DNA from 4 places in the Citrobacter freundii ATCC 8090 genome. Region 4 is predicted to be linked to each of the others. Evidence: predicted binding sites of a transcription regulator. Region 4 holds the regulator's gene; each other region holds the start of a gene.
The links. Region 4 encodes LexA, which represses DNA repair genes until DNA is damaged. Its sites were predicted from a motif close to TNCTGTATGTACATACAGNA; they were not measured.

Region 1 (4,215 bases), 2.2 Mb from region 4:
GCTCAATCGTATGAAGCAAACGATCCGGGCGAGGCGTAAGCGGCACTTTAATGCAGAACATCAACATACGCGTAAGAAATCTATCGATCTGGAGTTTATGGTCTGGCAGCGTCTGGCAGGTCTTGCGCAGCGGCGCGGAAAAACGCTTTCTGAAACTATAGTGCAGCTGATTGAAGACGCAGAGCATAAAGAGAAGTACGCGAACAAAATGTCGACATTGAAACAGGATTTACAGGCGTTGCTGGGAAAAGACTAGCGGTTGGCTGGTGTAACAAGAGGCTTGTTTTGAGTGGAAACAGATGAAAAAAACCCCGCATAGCGGGGTTTTTTATAAGACGATAACTTAAGCCTGAGGCTGAGTTACAACGTCTTTGATGCCTTTAACTTCGATCTCAACACGACGATCCGGAGCCAGGCAGTCGATTAGTGCAGCGCGAGCTTTCACGTTGTCACAGGTGTTGCCAGTAACTGGGTTGGATTCACCCATGCCACGTGCAGAGATTTTGTCAGAAGGAATACCTTTAGAGATCAGGTAATCAACAACGGACTGAGCACGTTTCTCGGACAGACCCTGGTTGTAAGCGTCAGAACCGATGCGGTCAGTGAAGCCCAGAACCACTACGGAACCGTCTTTCGGATCCAGGTTGCTCAGCTGGCTGTACATCTGGTCCAGAGCCTGCTGGCCTTCTGGTTTCAGAGTTGCTTTGTTGAAGTTGAACAGAACGTCAGACTTCAGAGTGAAGTGCTTGGTCTGTACTTCTGGAGCCGGAGCCGGAGCAACAACTACTGGAGCTGCTTCTTCCTGCTGGCCGAAACGGTAAGAAACACCAACGCTCAACAGGCCGTTATCCGGACGACCACCAACGGTGTTCGCGTCACCGATGTTGTTGGTCCACTGGTATTCCAGACGGGTAGCGATTTCAGGAGTAATTGCATACTCTACGCCACCAGCGAATACTGGGGATACACCAGTGTCGTGGTCTTTGAAGCCTTCGTTGTTTTTAGCGTCTGCACGCCAAACCATACCACCCAGACGGGTATAAACGTCCAGATCGTCAGTGATTGGGTAACCCAGTTTAGCGGTCAGCTGAACGCCCTGAGCTTTGAAAGCGCCGTTTTGATGAGTCTGGTCGGTGTAGCCTTTGTACGGCATACGGCCTAACCAGTCGTAACCCATTTCAAAACCAACGTACGGGTTAACCTGATAACCACCGAACGCACCGGCACCCAGTTGGCTTTCGTGGGTCGGACCGGCGTTGTTGATCTGGTTGTTGCCAATATCATGGTACTGAGACCAGCCCATTTTAGCACCAGCGTACCAGGTGTTATCTTTCGGAGCGGCCTGCGCCACGGTAGCGAAACCAGCCAGTGCCACTGCAATTGCGATAGCTGTCTTTTTCATTTTTTGCGCCTCGTTATCATCCAAAATTCGCCATGAATATCTCCGAAGAGAGATAACACGGTTAAATCCTTCACCCGGGGACCAGTTCAATAGTTGCTCTACCGATATCTGCGGCTTACGCCGAGCACCCCTGGCGATGTAAAGTCTACAACGTAGTTGAAAACTTACAAGTGTGAAGTCCGTCAGGCATATGAAAAAAAAAGGCTTGTATACATAATATTTAACATTTATTGATGACTAAATGCACTGAGGATTTCCTGAAAACCGCTTGAGACAGGCGTTCGGACGAAAAACGCGTTAAAGCTCAAAGGCAAATTGAAGCATGAAAAAAAATTCCAGGATAAATCCTAATTTTACTCAATGATACAAATTCGAGTGAATTTTTAGCCCGGAATGCTGTCTCCCCGCAAGTGACTGTGCGCAAACAGGACGCATGATAAAACCCATCGCATTTCCTTCATTAGCCGCTTTTACTAGCTCGGCATGTTCATCTTCCGTTAATTCTTCTGCCAGCCAGCCGATAACGACACTGTAATTACCTGTGCGCAGCGCACGGATCATCGATTCCAGCGTATTGCAGGGGGAGAGTTGGCTAATCTGCATTACTTTTGTCAATGGAAGTCCGGCTGACTGCACCCACTCCCGGCTTAATTTTTGCTGAGGCGTCAGCCACAGCTGCCAGCGTGATTGCTGCCCTAACTGTTGCAGCAGAGGAAGCAGCAGTAGTTGCGTCATCATGGGCTGGTCCTCGCGATAGACTACTTCACTGATAAGCCCAGCGGTTGCGTTCTCTGATGAAACGCGCGCAATGCTGCTTGATGCGGAAGAGAACGACGAAGAACGATTTGCATAGCCTGAAGTGTACATAATCAATCCAGCCCTGTGAGTTACTGTATGGATATACAGTAACCCTGCTATCAACAAAGATCAACCTTATTTTCGGAAACAGGTTCGCAATTTTTAGTCGTCGTCACGGGAAAAATAAAATTCATCTTGCCCCATACGCATAAGTTGCCTATTTTCGTCATTAACGGATCCGCTACTGAAAATCATTTGCTTACGTTATGATTTAAAAAGGATTTTTATGAAAGAGCTTTCTTATGCAAGGATCTATAAATCGCAGGAATATCTGGCTTCTCTGGGGACAATTCACTATCGCTCACTGTTTGGTGGCTACAGTCTGACGGTTGGCGATACGGTCTTTGCCATGGTCGCCAATGGTGAGTTGTATCTTCGCGCCTGTGAGCAGAGCGCCCAGTATTGTGTACAAAATTCTCCTGTCTGGCTGACATTTATTAAGCGAGGACGTCCTCTTGTACTTAATTATTACCAGGTGAATGATGCCCTGTGGCAAAACCAGCAGCAACTGGTGTCGTTATCGCGATATTCGTTGGATGCAGCGGTTAAGGAAAAACAGAGTCGCTTTACCCAGCATCGTCTGCGGGAATTGCCGAATATGACGTTTCATCTGGAGACTCTGCTGAATGAAGTTGGAATTAAAGATGAGGGGACAATGCGGTCGTTGGGAGCACAAATGTGCTGGCTGAAACTTCGGCAAAATAACCCGGCTCTGACGGTAAAAGTACTCTATGCCCTTGAAGGCGCGGTAGGGGGGATACATGAAGCCGCGCTCCCGGCGACGCGTCGCCAGGAGCTGGTGGAGTGGGTAAGTTCTCTTACGCCGGAACCGGGGTATTAGAAGGTAGTACGGCAATTTGCTGCTGTAATCGCCGGATTTCCGGGAGCAGAGCGATCAATAACCCAACTTGCTGAACGACCAGAGGCTCTTTACTGTCCGGGCGTGGTTCCAGGTGTTGAATTCGCTGCTTCAGCCCTTCTAACGCCTGGTATACGCGTTGCTCGTCAGCGGGTTGATGGTGAAGGGCATCATCAACATAGCAAACCGCGTCATCCAGCAATGCCAGAACGTCTGGATTGGTCAACTGTTCGCGATGTGCGCCAAGCGCAGAAATATAGCTGGTAAACGTATGGTTGAGACACAGTAAACGGAACGCCGTTTCGCGGGTTTGGGCCGTCACATCCGGCTCGCTCGACATGTTTGACACCACGGAGGCGAGTTCAGCATCACGGTTATGCGCGTCACGGCGAGCGATACGGTAGGCCAGACGATTATCACGACCCTGATGGTATTGTTCGAGAATTGCATCAAGGTAGCGGCAGTTAGCGTCAGTCGCCCGCTCAATTACCCGTGGTAGATTACGAAAACGCCAGTCTGGCCAGATGAAACTGACAGCCGCCCAGGCGATAGCACAGCCAATTAGCGTATCGATGACACGCGGCAGCGCAACCTCAAAGCCTTCGCCGAGCAGGTTAAAGCACAGTAATACCAGCAGCGTGATAAACATGGTGGCGTGCGCATACTGGACGTTGCGAAAGGCAAAAAACAGTACACCAGTGATCACTAAAAGTATTAGCTGCCCTTCTAAAGAGGGCACAAACCACAGGATCGGTAAACCGATGGCAATACCAACCAACGTGCCGATAATCCTGAGCGCCAGGCGATGTCGGGTGGCATTGTAGTTTGGTTGACAGACAAACAGGCTGGTCAGCAAGATCCAGTATCCGTGATTCATGCCGGTTACCTGGATAATGGCATAACCAACACAGAGCACTAACGACATGCGGACGGCATGGCGGAACAGTGCGGACTCTGGGGTGAAATTACGGCTCAGGCGTAACCAGATATCACTGAATCCATGGGGACTGTCATCAGCAAGCTGATTTTCAGACTCATTGCGCGAGAGCACCTGAGCCTGTTCAGACTCAATGGTGGCCAGTTGCGCATCGATAGC
Region 2 (4,215 bases), 620 kb from region 4:
GGCATTCGCTCCCCTTGCAGGGAGCGATGGATTTCATCAGAGCGGATTTTTTTTATTACGCCACAGGTTCAGGGTCTCTACCGCGATAGAGAAGAACATGGCGAAATAGATATATCCTTTCGGAACGTGGACGTCGAAACTTTCCAGAATCAGCGTAAAACCGACCAGAATCAGAAACGAGAGCGCCAGCATTTTTACTGAAGGGTGACGATCGACAAACTCACCAATTGGGCGAGCAGCAAACATCATCACGCCTACGGCAATCACTACTGCCGCCATCATGATAAACAGATGATCGGACAAACCAACCGCAGTAATCACGGAATCCAGGCTGAAGATAATGTCTAACAACATGATCTGCACAATCGCGCCCAGGAAAGAAGATACGCGGGTTTTTAACCCCTCTTCCTCACCTTCAATGGATTCGTGGATCTCCTTGCTGGCTTTCCAGATCAGGAACAATCCCCCCAGCAGAAGGATCAGGTCGCGTGCTGATATTGCCTCGCCAAACAACTCGAATAGCGGGTTTGTCAGTCGCGTTACCCAGGCGATAGAAGCCAGCAGAGCCAGACGCATGATCATCGCCGCCGCCAGCCCAATACGTCGGGCATGATTGCGTTGCGCTGTCGGGAGTTTGGCTACAACCAGAGAAAGGAAAATAATATTGTCGATCCCAAGAACGATCTCCAGCAGCGTCAGCGTACCGAGCGCAAGCCAGGCGTTAGGATCGGTTATCCATGCAAATAACATCGAACAAAGTCCTGCCAAAAAAAAGAAGCGGTAATTATAGGCTCGTAACGCGGCGGGTGAAAGGCCGGGCGGTGCCTATTGCGCCTGGAACAAGAAATGTCGCTCAAGCAATGCGCGGGTGAAGTTCTTTTTCAGGTAAAAGCCGCGTGGCAGGGTCAGGATGGGCTCGCCGTTGGCGCCAATGGCCTCGGTAAGCGCGCGGGCGTTGGCGGCTTTAGGACGCAGTTGCAGTACTTCCCCATGGCGAGCGGTGATGCGTTCGACATGACCTAACACAATCATGTCCATTAATTCTTCCCAGTCCAGACGCAATTGCTGGTCCTCTTCTTCATTCGGGCTCCACAGCAGGGGAGAGCCGACGCGGCGCTCAGCCAGCGGGATGCTGCGTTCGCCTTCTACCGGGATCCACAGAACGCGTTTGAGTTTGTGCCGTACATGGCTGGTTTCCCAGGTGACGCCGGTATTGCCGGTTAACGGTGCCACGCACACAAAGGTGGTTTCCAGCGGTCTGCCAAGACTGTCCACAGGGATCGTTTTCAGCTCCACGCCCAGCGCCGCAAAATCCTGCTCTGGTTTACTGCCCGCGCTGGCACCGAGCCAGATTTCCAGTAGCACGCCAATCCAGCCTTTATCGCGCTTAAGATCCTTCGGCGTAACGATTCCCGCCATTGCCGCTAATTCTCCTAACGCGTAGCCCGAAAGCTGTCGTGCCTGGCTCAGCAACTGGGCTTCAGATTCAGGGGGAGAAAGCAACGGACGGAGTTCTGGCATCGGGTTAACCCTTAGGTGAAAAAATAAGCAATGATTTTATACCGTGTGGACAGAGTTTATCTTTTTCCACATGCTTTATTCAATTATATGATTTATATTGGTTTTTAGATTCACGTTTGCAGAGTTGCGCAACAGCGAAGCGGGTTTTCCAATTCTGGTCACTGACAATGAACAGGATCTTACACCATGTTATCCACAGAAAGATGGGATAACTGTGAAAAACCCCCACTACTGTTTCAATTTACAGCCTTGACGTGCGACGAAAATCGAATTTTCACACAAATTGTGCCTAACTTATTGGCATAATCTGTGGATAAAACCGACGCTGGTCGATCTTTCATCAGCGTGAAGATCGTATGAGTGATGTACATCACATTTCTGTGTGTTTATCTGCGTGGATCAGTTTTAACTTTATGAATGTATAAGACTATTTTTACTCTGTGACGAATGTCTTATTCGGACTGTTCTGGGTTTTCCCATAGTAATTCCGTACTTCTTCACAACTATATCCACAGAAAAGGTGAATAAAATCGCCTTGCTTGCCCTTCTTCTGTTTATAACTCGGCCTTTAACTGTGAGTTATTCAATTGTTATTAGAATATCGCACCCTTAACAGAGTGGTTTACCGCCCCTCAGGAGTGTGAAACAATCGTTTGTATATAAGGTTTATGTTGAGGTAGTCCGGTGATTGATGACGATGGCTACCGCCCGAATGTAGGGATAGTAATTTGTAACCGCCAGGGGCAGGTCATGTGGGCCCGGCGATTTGGTCAGCACTCCTGGCAATTTCCACAAGGTGGGATCAACGCAGGAGAGACAGCAGAGCAGGCGATGTACCGGGAACTCTTTGAAGAAGTGGGTCTCAGTCGTAAAGATGTACGGATCCTTGCTTCTACTCGTAACTGGTTGCGTTACAAGTTACCGAAACGTTTGGTGCGTTGGGACACGAAGCCGGTTTGTATCGGCCAGAAACAAAAGTGGTTTCTTCTGCAATTGGTCAGCAGCGATGCTGAAATCAATATGCAAACCAGCAGTACACCTGAGTTCGACGGCTGGCGCTGGGTGAGTTACTGGTATCCGGTTCGACAGGTGGTGTCATTTAAACGCGATGTCTATCGCAGGGTGATGAAAGAATTCGCAAGTGTTGTCATGGCGCTTCAGGAGAGCACTCCTAAGCCGCAAAGTACACCTGCGTACAGACGTAAAAGAGGTTAAGCTACGCAAATTATGCTCACCCGCCTGCGCGAAATAGTCGAAAAGGTGGCCAGTGCTCCGCGTCTGAATGAAGCGCTCAATATACTGGTTACCGACATCTGTCTTGCGATGGATACAGAGGTCTGTTCGGTTTATCTGGCCGATCACGATCGACGTTGTTATTACCTCATGGCGACCCGGGGACTGAAAAAACCACGTGGTCGCACTGTCGCACTCGCGTTTGATGAAGGTATCGTTGGCCTGGTTGGCAGGCTGGCGGAACCTATCAACCTCGCCGATGCGCAAAAGCATCCCAGCTTTAAATACATACCTTCGGTAAAAGAAGAGCGTTTTCGTGCATTCTTAGGCGTACCGATCATTCAGCGTCGCCAGCTTTTAGGTGTGCTGGTGGTGCAGCAGCGTGAACTGCGTCAGTACGATGAAAGTGAAGAGTCTTTCCTCGTCACGCTCGCCACGCAAATGGCGGCCATACTTTCGCAGTCGCAACTAAACGCGCTGTTCGGTCAATACCGGCAAACGCGCATCCGTGCATTGCCTGCCGCCCCCGGCGTGGCAATAGCTGAAGGCTGGCAGGATGCGACGCTGCCGCTGATGGAGCAGGTCTATCAGGCTTCAACGCTGGATCCGGTGCTTGAGCGCGAGCGACTGACCGGTGCGTTGGAAGAGGCGGCGAACGAATTCCGCCGCTACAGCAAGCGTTTTACCGCTGGGGCGCAGAAAGAAACGGCGGCGATCTTTGATCTTTACTCGCACTTGCTTTCCGATACCCGTCTGCGCCGCGAACTGTTTGCGGAAGTGGATAACGGTTCAGTGGCCGAGTGGGCGGTTAAAACGATCATTGAAAAGTTTGCCGAACAATTTGCCGCGCTGAGCGATAACTACCTCAAAGAGCGGGCCGGAGATTTACGCGCGCTCGGCCAGCGTCTGCTGTTCCACCTTGACGACTCTATCCAGGGGCCGAATGCCTGGCCGGAACGCTTCGTACTGGTGGCGGATGAACTTTCGGCGACCACGCTGGCGGAGCTTCCTCAGGACCGGTTAGTCGGCGTGGTTGTCCGGGACGGCGCAGCCAACTCTCATGCGGCAATTATGGTTCGTGCGCTGGGTATCCCTACCGTTATGGGGGCCGATATCCAGCCGTCGGTGCTGCATCGCCGCACGCTGGTGGTGGACGGTTATCGCGGTGAACTGCTGGTCGATCCGGAACCGGTATTGATTCAGGAATACCAGCGTCTTATCAGTGAAGAAATTGAGCTGAGCCGCCTGGCGGAAGACGACGTCAACCAGCCAGCACAGTTGAAAAGCGGCGAGCGCGTGAAGGTGATGCTCAATGCGGGTCTCAGCCCGGAACATGAAGAAAAGCTGGGTAGCAGGATCGACGGTATTGGCCTGTATCGCACCGAAATCCCGTTCATGCTGCAAAGCGGTTTTCCTTCGGAAGAAGAACAGGTTGCGCAGTATCAGGGCATGCTGCAAATG
Region 3 (4,215 bases), 1.8 Mb from region 4:
AGGTAACTGATTCAATGCTTGATAATCTAAAACTAAAAGCAAATCAATATCATCTGGCTCTGGTTTTTCTGTAGTAAATGAACCATCTATCCAAACTTCGCTAAAACATTTTATTTGCAGGTTAATGTCGCGAATGAATTTCATATGCTGTATATATTTACAGTATAAATCATTTCGGCGCAATGACTTTGGAAAGCTATCAACACATAAACGCTTCAGTCCGTCGTCATCAAAATCATGGAAACCCGCGGTAAGTAACGGGGGAAAACACAACTTTTGCATGCATTGCCTTGCTGTAAGTATTTACGTTTTTGTGTAGTGTCGAGTTTTTGATCTAAGTGCTATTTTCGTATGCGTCGTGAAAAATATACCTTGCTTGTTAGGCACACGATAACAAATTTATATTAGACTAACCATTTGAAAGTAAACACATTATTCTGGTTCACTTCTAATTCTACGCCCCATGTACTTCGCGTATAGTTCGTCGAGCTCTTTCAATCGCAGAGATACGATCCGCAACATGTTCTGTTGTTCTTCTTCTGGCAGTTGGCGGTAGAGCTCCAGCAGGCGCTGTTCGTCAGGCTTAAGGCCATCCTTCTCTCCGACATCCTCACCAAGTAGCCAGGGGACGGATACCCCAGCAGCATCAGCAACAGCTAATGCTGAATTTTTGCTGATAACCCCTTTTTTAAACCAGCCATTTACGGATTGCGGAGTAATCCCTGCAACCCTTGCCATATCAGATTTTGTCATTCCCCGCTGCGTCAGTTCTGTCAAACGCTCGATGAGAATCGGGTTAAGTATTTTTTTCTCAGCCATATCAAAAGAATAAGCCTTTTGCTTATAAAATAAAACTCGCCCAAGGCTTGATTTGTATTTAAGTCTAAGGCTTAATTTGTTCGTGTATCTTTTGGAGACAATGATGAACGGATTAGAGAAAGCTATCAAAAAAGCAGGTAATGCCAGCAATCTTGCAGCATTACTGGGCATAAAGCCCATGTCGGTTAGCCGCTGGAAAACGCGTTATAAAGGTGCTGTTCCTCCGGACCGCGTATTACCGATTTTCAGGGTTACAGGTATTACACCACATGAACTTCGACCAGATTTGTATCCCAACCCTACGGATGGATTACCAGCTCAGGGAACCGCGGCTGCATATCAAAGAGTAGCCAGCACCGATAGTGGCAGAGCCAACCACGGTCGAAACAACATACCCTGACGTACAGACAAACTGGCAGGACGCCAAAATGTACGCGGAGGGTTGGAATGACTGTCGTACAGCCATGCTCGCGACTACGCAGTAACGTTTCTTGATGGTATTGGTGTGACTAAATTCACAGTTAGGATGTGACATTGTTAATAATCAGCATTAATTGCCGCTTTGAGCAATTATGTCTGGTTATTTAAGTGGTGTTTTTATGGTTTCTTCAATAAATGGTTCTGGATACGGTAATTTCTACAGCACTAATGACAACCCATACTCAAGACCATCGGTTTCATCGTGTTCATCAGGCCAGATCTGCCCACAGACTGGCTTGTGGAAAAATGAGTCATACAAGGTTGTGACAAGTGTAGACAAAGGTGAGGTAATGCCGCAGTACCAGGGGAGGGATGTTGAGTGGGAGTTAGAACGAACCAATGCTGACGAGAGTGGAAACAAGTCATAGGAGTAATGGTCTGAGTGTGAATACAGTAAGATTATACGGTCTTTACATTGGGAGGGTGAAGGGTTCATGCCGATTAACGACATCGCCGTACTGATTTTTTCTTTTTTAGCCTTAAGCGTATATGTTTTTTGCGCTGCTAATATCGTTGTTCAGTTAAAAATCCATGACCTGAAGCGTCTGCTGCAGGATGACTACGAGAAAGCCCGCCGGAATCTCGTTAAAGAGTGGGAAGAGGCTGGTGGAAAAATGACCAATGAAATATCCACCCTGAAAATCGAAATGAAATCCCTCAGGAACCAGTTGGCAAAACTAAATAAGCCCGCAGAAAAAGACCTCAGTAGTGTTGATGTACTGGGGAAGAAAAGACAGCAAGAAGATGCGTCTCAGGTAAGCTTTGTAGATTCGCTCGCTAAAAATGACAAGCTGCATTGATTTAACCTACGAAGTTGAGTAAGAGAGCAAGACGGAAGCGATCCCCGCCACTCTTTTAGTTTGGTATCCTCAACGCACCCGCACTTCTAACCCGCTTCGGCGGGTTTTTTCTTGCCTACACAGTTTTTCCTCTCCGATTTAGTAAATTCCGAATGCTCGGAAAAACTTAGTGTATACAAAGATATGGCTTTGGCAAAAAGTGCTATTAACCACTTGAATATGAGGTTTAATAGGTTTACTGTATAAATGTACAGTATATTGATGTAGAGGGAATTATGAAGATAGAACTTACCATCAACAAATCAAAAGACCTGCCGCGCCGCGCCATACCTGCACTTGAGAAAGAGTTGCTTAAACGACTTCAGAATCAATATGAAAATTGTTCTCTGGTTATCCGCAGGGCTGGCGGCGATAGCCTGACTGTTTTCGGTGGCGATAAGGGCGATAAAACGAAGGTGGAGGAAATCCTGCAGGAAACATGGGAAAGCGCCGACGACTGGTTTTACTGAACTTGGGTTAGCCGGCGCGCAGATAACAGAATACCGAAAATGTGTATCCCTTTGATGCTGTTGCCGACAACTTTTAACCGCGTCTGTGTCGATTGAAGGGAGAATAAAAAGTGAGTAATTCAGCATTGCAGGCATCAGATGATCATTGGTACGACCTTGTCAGACGTTCTGATGGTTGTGTTATGTTTAGCTTTCCTTCATCTGGCAGGCATCTGATATATCGCGTTAATGGAATGGTATCAATGCGACCTTTGCTCGATGATGAAGAAGTCTTTACTCCCAATGGTTTTGTGCAATTTATCCGCCGTCTCGGCTACCGGGTAACTCCGCCTTCTGATAATATGAAATCAACGGTCTGAACAACCGTAACCTACTGCGCCACGGAGAGAAACCATGGCGCACGAACTACAACTCATCAAGCAATCTTCAGGAATCCTGATCCCGGCCACTCCCGAGACCAGCGATATTCTGCAATCAAAAATCAAACTCGGTGCCGTACTGGTAGCCGAATTTCGTCAGGTGAGGAATCCCGCTTTCCATCGCCGTTTCTTTGCGCTCCTGAATCTCGGGTTTGAATACTGGGAACCTACTGGCGGGGCGATCTCCTCCAATGAACGAAAATTGGTGACCGGGTACGCTAAATATCTCGCGGCATTTGGTGGAAACGAAGGTGCGCTTCTTGATGCAGCTGAGCAATACCTCGATCGAATCGCTGACAGGCGTGCAGGAAGTATCAGCGCCTGCAAATCTTTTGATGCATACCGAGCCTGGGTAATTGTCGAGGCTGGCCACTACGACGCCATTCAACTGCCTGACGGAACCCTTCGTAAACACCCCCGCAGCATTGCTTTCGCCAACATGGAAGAGACTGAATTCCAGCAGTTGTACAAAGCCGCGCTCGATGTTCTGTGGCGCTGGGTATTGTCCCGGGCATTCAAGACTCAGCGTGAAGCGGAAAACGCCGCAGCGCAGCTCATGAGTTTTGCGGGGTGATGGCGATGAAATATTCCTGGTTCCACCATCACGAATGCACAACCGAGCAAGCCGACGAGCTGGAAGCCCGCTATCGCGCAAAGCAGATTAAGACCGAGCGCAGTCTGGATAATGACTTCATTCACTGGACGATTAGTGCGTTCTTGCCAGAAACATCTAAGCCTCCGCGTCAGGACAGAACCTGGCAACAACGGATCTGGAGGTGAATGTGAAAGTCTACGATATCACCCCAATGGGCAAGCCCAGAATGACGCGCGCTGACAAATGGAAAAAACGCCCCGAGGTTCTGCGTTACCGGGCTTTCTGTGATGAAGTTCGTCTGCAGGGTGTTGAGCTGCCGGAAAGCGGTTCGCATGTCACCTTCATTCTTCCGATGCCTGCGAGCTGGAACAAAAAGAAACGGGCTGAGTTAAACGGTAAACCACACCAAGCTAAACCCGATTTCGACAACATGATGAAAGCGCTGATGGATGCCATTTACGAAGATGACGCTCACATCTGGGATTCACGCGTCACAAAATTATGGGGAGAAAAGGGACAAATAGTTATCGGGGAGATAGCAGAATGAGGGCGCTGCTGAAGCCGGTGGTTGCGCGTGAGCTTGGAGTTGTGCT
Region 4 (4,215 bases):
GCAATCTCTTCCATCAGCGCAATGGCATTTTGCTGCGCTTTTTCGTGGGAGATTTTTTTACTGCGCGCTTCATCTTCTACCGCGCGAGCGATCGCTTTTGAAGCTAACAGTTTATTAAACAGATCCTGGCGGGCAGGGAGGCGCGGGCCGACAGCGGCCAGACGCTGGCGAGCAAAGTGCATACGCGCCACGCGTGCCAGCTTCTGGGCAATGATCTTATCCGTACCGTGTTCATCCGCCATACGACGCAGAGAGACCGACGGGGAGAAGCGGACAAAACTGTCGCGACCCAGCCATGAAACCGCAAAGAATTTCTGTACGCCGTTTAGCATACGTAACGGCGGATTAACTTCACCTTTTTCACGCCCTGGCGCACGGCCAAACATCACCGAAACCGGCACCATCTGCACATCCAGGTCTGGATTGCTGCGATGTAAGTCGAGATAGTTATGGAACAGCTTGATGGACTCTTCTTTTGGCGTGTAATAGGTGAACACACGCGGGCCGCCGTGAATAAACACGTAGCGCGGCAGTAAAGTCCCGTCTATCTCCAGCGGTTCCAGGGGATCGGGGAGATCGTGCACCAGACATTGGGCACGCAGCGTCAGCAAGTCTGCTTTTGAATTGTACGGTAGGACGTACATAATGGGACGAGACGTATCGAGTCCCAATTCCGGGGCAGGTTCTGCCGGAATAGACTTGCTTTTTACCAGGACGCTTAATGGTAAATTCAGTAATTTGTAGTAAATTCGTGGCCAGCCGGACATAAACGATGTAAAGCCTCTGGTTAATAATGCAAATGCGCTGCAAGGATATCAGAAAGTTTAGTGAATTTCTGTGGTATCCCGTCATACTTCGCGCTGCTTTGCCACACCCTGAAACAAACGGGGTAACGTTACAATGACATTGACGCTAATAATGTAAAAAGGTTCTTTTTGATGGCCAATAATACCACTGGATTCACCCGAATTATCAAAGCTGCAGGCTATTCCTGGAAAGGTTTTCGCGCCGCATGGATCAATGAGGCGGCATTCCGCCAGGAAAGCGTTGCCGTACTGCTGGGCGTAGCTATCGCCTGCTGGCTGGACGTCGATGCGATTACTCGCGTGCTGTTGATTGGTTCCGTGATGCTGGTGATGATCGTTGAAATCCTCAACAGTGCGATTGAGGCGGTAGTTGACCGTATAGGCTCTGAGTATCACGAACTTTCCGGCCGGGCGAAAGATATGGGGTCGGCGGCGGTATTGTTGTCTATTTTTGTCGCTCTGATTACCTGGGGCATCCTGTTGTGGTCGCATTTGCGATAAGGATTCCACATCTTCATAAATCTCCTGCTTTTTGTGCAGTTTGCGGTTCCAAAATCACCTTTAGCTGTATATACTCACAGCATAACTGTATATACACCCAGGGGGCGGAATGAAAGCGTTAACGGCCAGGCAGCAAGAGGTGTTTGATCTCATTAGAGATCACATCAGCCAGACAGGTATGCCACCGACGCGTGCGGAGATCGCGCAGCGTTTGGGGTTCCGTTCCCCAAATGCCGCTGAAGAACATCTGAAAGCGCTGGCGCGTAAAGGTGTGCTGGAAATTGTCTCCGGCGCATCGCGCGGTATTAGACTGCTGCAGGAAGAAGAAGAGGGATTACCGCTTGTCGGTCGTGTGGCGGCAGGCGAGCCACTTCTGGCGCAGCAGCACATCGAAGGCCACTACCAGGTCGATCCCTCATTGTTCAAACCGAACGCCGATTTTCTGCTGCGCGTCAGCGGTATGTCGATGAAAGATATCGGTATTATGGACGGCGATTTGCTGGCGGTGCATAAAACTCAGGACGTGCGTAACGGACAGGTTGTTGTTGCCCGTATTGATGACGAAGTTACGGTTAAGCGCCTGAAAAAGCAGGGCAACAAGGTTGAACTTCTGCCAGAAAATAGCGAATTTAAACCTATCGTTGTCGACCTGCGTGAGCAAAGCTTCACCATTGAAGGGCTGGCGGTAGGTGTCATTCGTAACGGTGAATGGCTGTAATCATGTATTAATACTGTGGCGCATTCTGCGCCACAGTTAGTTTTCACTTCTTTTCATCAGGCTTTCCTGTATGCCTTTCTTTACCTCCTCTGATAAAGCACTCTGGCACCTCGCCTTACCGATGATCTTCTCCAATATCACCGTTCCCCTGCTGGGACTGGTGGACACCGCGGTGATTGGTCATCTGGATAGTCCGGTCTATCTTGGCGGTGTTGCGGTTGGTGCTACGGCAACCAGTTTTCTCTTTATGCTGCTGCTTTTTCTGCGCATGAGCACCACGGGTCTTACTGCCCAGGCATTTGGTGCGAAAAATCCACAGGCGCTGGCGCGCGCACTGGTGCAGCCGCTAATGCTGGCGCTGGGAGCGGGGTTGCTTATCGCACTGTTTCGTACGCCGATTATCGATGTAGCGCTGCATATTGTCGGGGGAAGTAAAGCGGTACTGGAACAAGCCCGGCGTTTCCTTGAAATCCGCTGGCTCAGCGCACCCGCCTCGCTGGCTAATCTGGTGCTGCTCGGCTGGCTGCTTGGCGTTCAGTATGCGCGTGCGCCGGTTATCCTGTTGATTGTTGGCAATATTCTTAACATTGTGCTCGATTTATGGCTGGTGATGGGCCTGCATATGAACGTGCAAGGTGCGGCACTGGCGACGGTGATTGCTGAATATGCCACCTTACTGATCGGCCTGATGATGGTGCGCAAAGTCCTGCATATGCGCGGAATATCGCTGGCAATGCTGAAGCAGGCGTGGCGTGGCAACTTCCGTCGTTTGCTGGCGCTTAACCGTGACATCATGTTGCGCTCGCTGCTGCTGCAGCTCTGTTTTGGCGCTATCACGGTGCTGGGTGCACGTCTGGGAGGCGATATTATTGCGGTTAATGCCGTTCTGATGACCCTGCTAACCTTTACCGCCTACGCGCTGGATGGATTTGCCTATGCCGTGGAAGCGCATTCGGGCCAGGCCTATGGGGCGCGAGATGGTAGCCAGTTACTGGACGTCTGGCGGGCGGCCTGTCGGCAGTCCGGTATTGTGGCTATTCTGTTTTCGCTGGTTTATGCCCTGTTTGGCGAGCAGATTGTTGCGCTACTGACCTCGCTGCCGCAAATCCAACTACTGGCCGATCGCTATCTCTTCTGGCAGGTGGTGTTACCGCTGGTGGGTGTCTGGTGTTATCTGCTCGACGGAATGTTTATTGGCGCGACGCGGGCTGCAGAAATGCGCAACAGTATGGCCGTTGCCGCAGTGGGATTCGCCTTAACGCTCCTGACGTTGCCGTGGCTGGGAAATCATGGTTTGTGGCTGGCGTTAACCGTTTTCCTCGCGTTGCGCGGGCTGTCGCTGGCCTTTATCTGGCGGCGTCACTGGCGTAATGGAACCTGGTTTGCCTAATCTGGATGGTTAAAAATTCCGAATAGTAAATAAAACCCAGAATCACTGACTACACTTATTCTCACGTCCAGCAAAAACAGCATGTGTCTGGACATGGCACTCTCGCTATTCACAACCTAACGATGAGGACTTGATGATGAATAAAGACGAAGTCGGCGGCAACTGGAAGCAGTTTAAAGGTAAAGTGAAAGAGCAATGGGGCAAACTGACCGATGATGATATGACGGTCATTGAAGGTAAACGTGACCAACTGGTCGGTAAAGTCCAGGAGCGTTACGGTTACGCGAAAGATCAGGCGGAGAAAGAAGTTAACGATTGGGAAAAACGTAATGATTACCGCTGGTAATTAACCCCTCCCTCCTGAGAGTACAAGGATGTACGCTCTCCCGCTTACCTAGCGCCCCACTTTCTTCTTCACCTGAATCGTATGGTCATGCTGGCACTCGCCAGGATGGCGGCATGACTCAACTTCTACACAGGCCGGACATAGTCCGTGTGCTTCAATAACATTATGTCGCAGAGCAAAGCCCATTTTGGCCGCCAGCGTATGCATGATGTCTTCCACACCTTCTGCGCACTCTTCTTTTACCACACCACAGCGGTCACAAATGAACATCGCGGAACTGTGGGTTGGCTGATCGAACAGATGGCAAAGGACATAGCTGTTGGTGGATTCCACCTTATGCACAAATCCTTGTTCCAGCAGAAAATCGAGCGCACGATACACGGTTGGCGGCTTGGCCTGTGGCTCGGTTTCCCGCAACAGGTCGAGCAGGTCATAGGCGCTGATAGCCCCTTCC

Region 1: a site for LexA is predicted at 2,291-2,310, ahead of sulA (SOS-induced cell division inhibitor SulA). Genes of this name have one in related genera too.
Region 2: a site for LexA is predicted at 1,751-1,770, ahead of mutH (DNA mismatch repair endonuclease MutH). Genes of this name have one in related genera too.
Region 3: a site for LexA is predicted at 2,336-2,355, ahead of G4551_RS13600 (DinI-like family protein). Genes of this name have one in related genera too.

Annotation. Positions count from the first base shown of each region.
Region 1 covers NZ_CP049015.1:1,816,971-1,821,185, forward strand. Annotated here, with positions in the region: gene matP (macrodomain Ter protein MatP) at 1-256, shown strand, start outside; gene ompA (porin OmpA) at 344-1,402, opposite strand; gene sulA (SOS-induced cell division inhibitor SulA) at 1,760-2,269, opposite strand; gene G4551_RS08630 (TfoX/Sxy family DNA transformation protein) at 2,487-3,101, shown strand; gene yccS (YccS family putative transporter) at 3,079-4,215, opposite strand, start outside.
Region 2 covers NZ_CP049015.1:3,976,105-3,980,319, reverse strand. Annotated here, with positions in the region: gene G4551_RS19050 (TerC family protein) at 37-750, opposite strand; gene mutH (DNA mismatch repair endonuclease MutH) at 826-1,521, opposite strand; gene rppH (RNA pyrophosphohydrolase) at 2,206-2,736, shown strand; gene ptsP (phosphoenolpyruvate--protein phosphotransferase) at 2,749-4,215, shown strand, end outside.
Region 3 covers NZ_CP049015.1:2,824,306-2,828,520, reverse strand. Annotated here, with positions in the region: gene G4551_RS13620 (DUF6932 family protein) at 1-282, opposite strand, end outside; gene G4551_RS13615 (helix-turn-helix domain-containing protein) at 433-819, opposite strand; gene G4551_RS13610 (transcriptional regulator) at 923-1,219, shown strand; gene G4551_RS13605 (hypothetical protein) at 1,734-2,099, shown strand; gene G4551_RS13600 (DinI-like family protein) at 2,375-2,608, shown strand; gene G4551_RS13595 (hypothetical protein) at 2,719-2,967, shown strand; gene G4551_RS13590 (DUF1367 family protein) at 3,002-3,601, shown strand; gene G4551_RS13585 (hypothetical protein) at 3,601-3,807, shown strand; gene G4551_RS13580 (RusA family crossover junction endodeoxyribonuclease) at 3,810-4,169, shown strand; gene G4551_RS13575 (DUF968 domain-containing protein) at 4,166-4,215, shown strand, end outside.
Region 4 covers NZ_CP049015.1:4,599,573-4,603,787, reverse strand. Annotated here, with positions in the region: gene plsB (glycerol-3-phosphate 1-O-acyltransferase PlsB) at 1-767, opposite strand, end outside; gene G4551_RS22075 (diacylglycerol kinase) at 939-1,307, shown strand; gene lexA (transcriptional repressor LexA) at 1,417-2,025, shown strand; gene dinF (MATE family efflux transporter DinF) at 2,096-3,415, shown strand; gene G4551_RS22060 (CsbD family protein) at 3,552-3,761, shown strand; gene zur (zinc uptake transcriptional repressor Zur) at 3,810-4,215, opposite strand, start outside.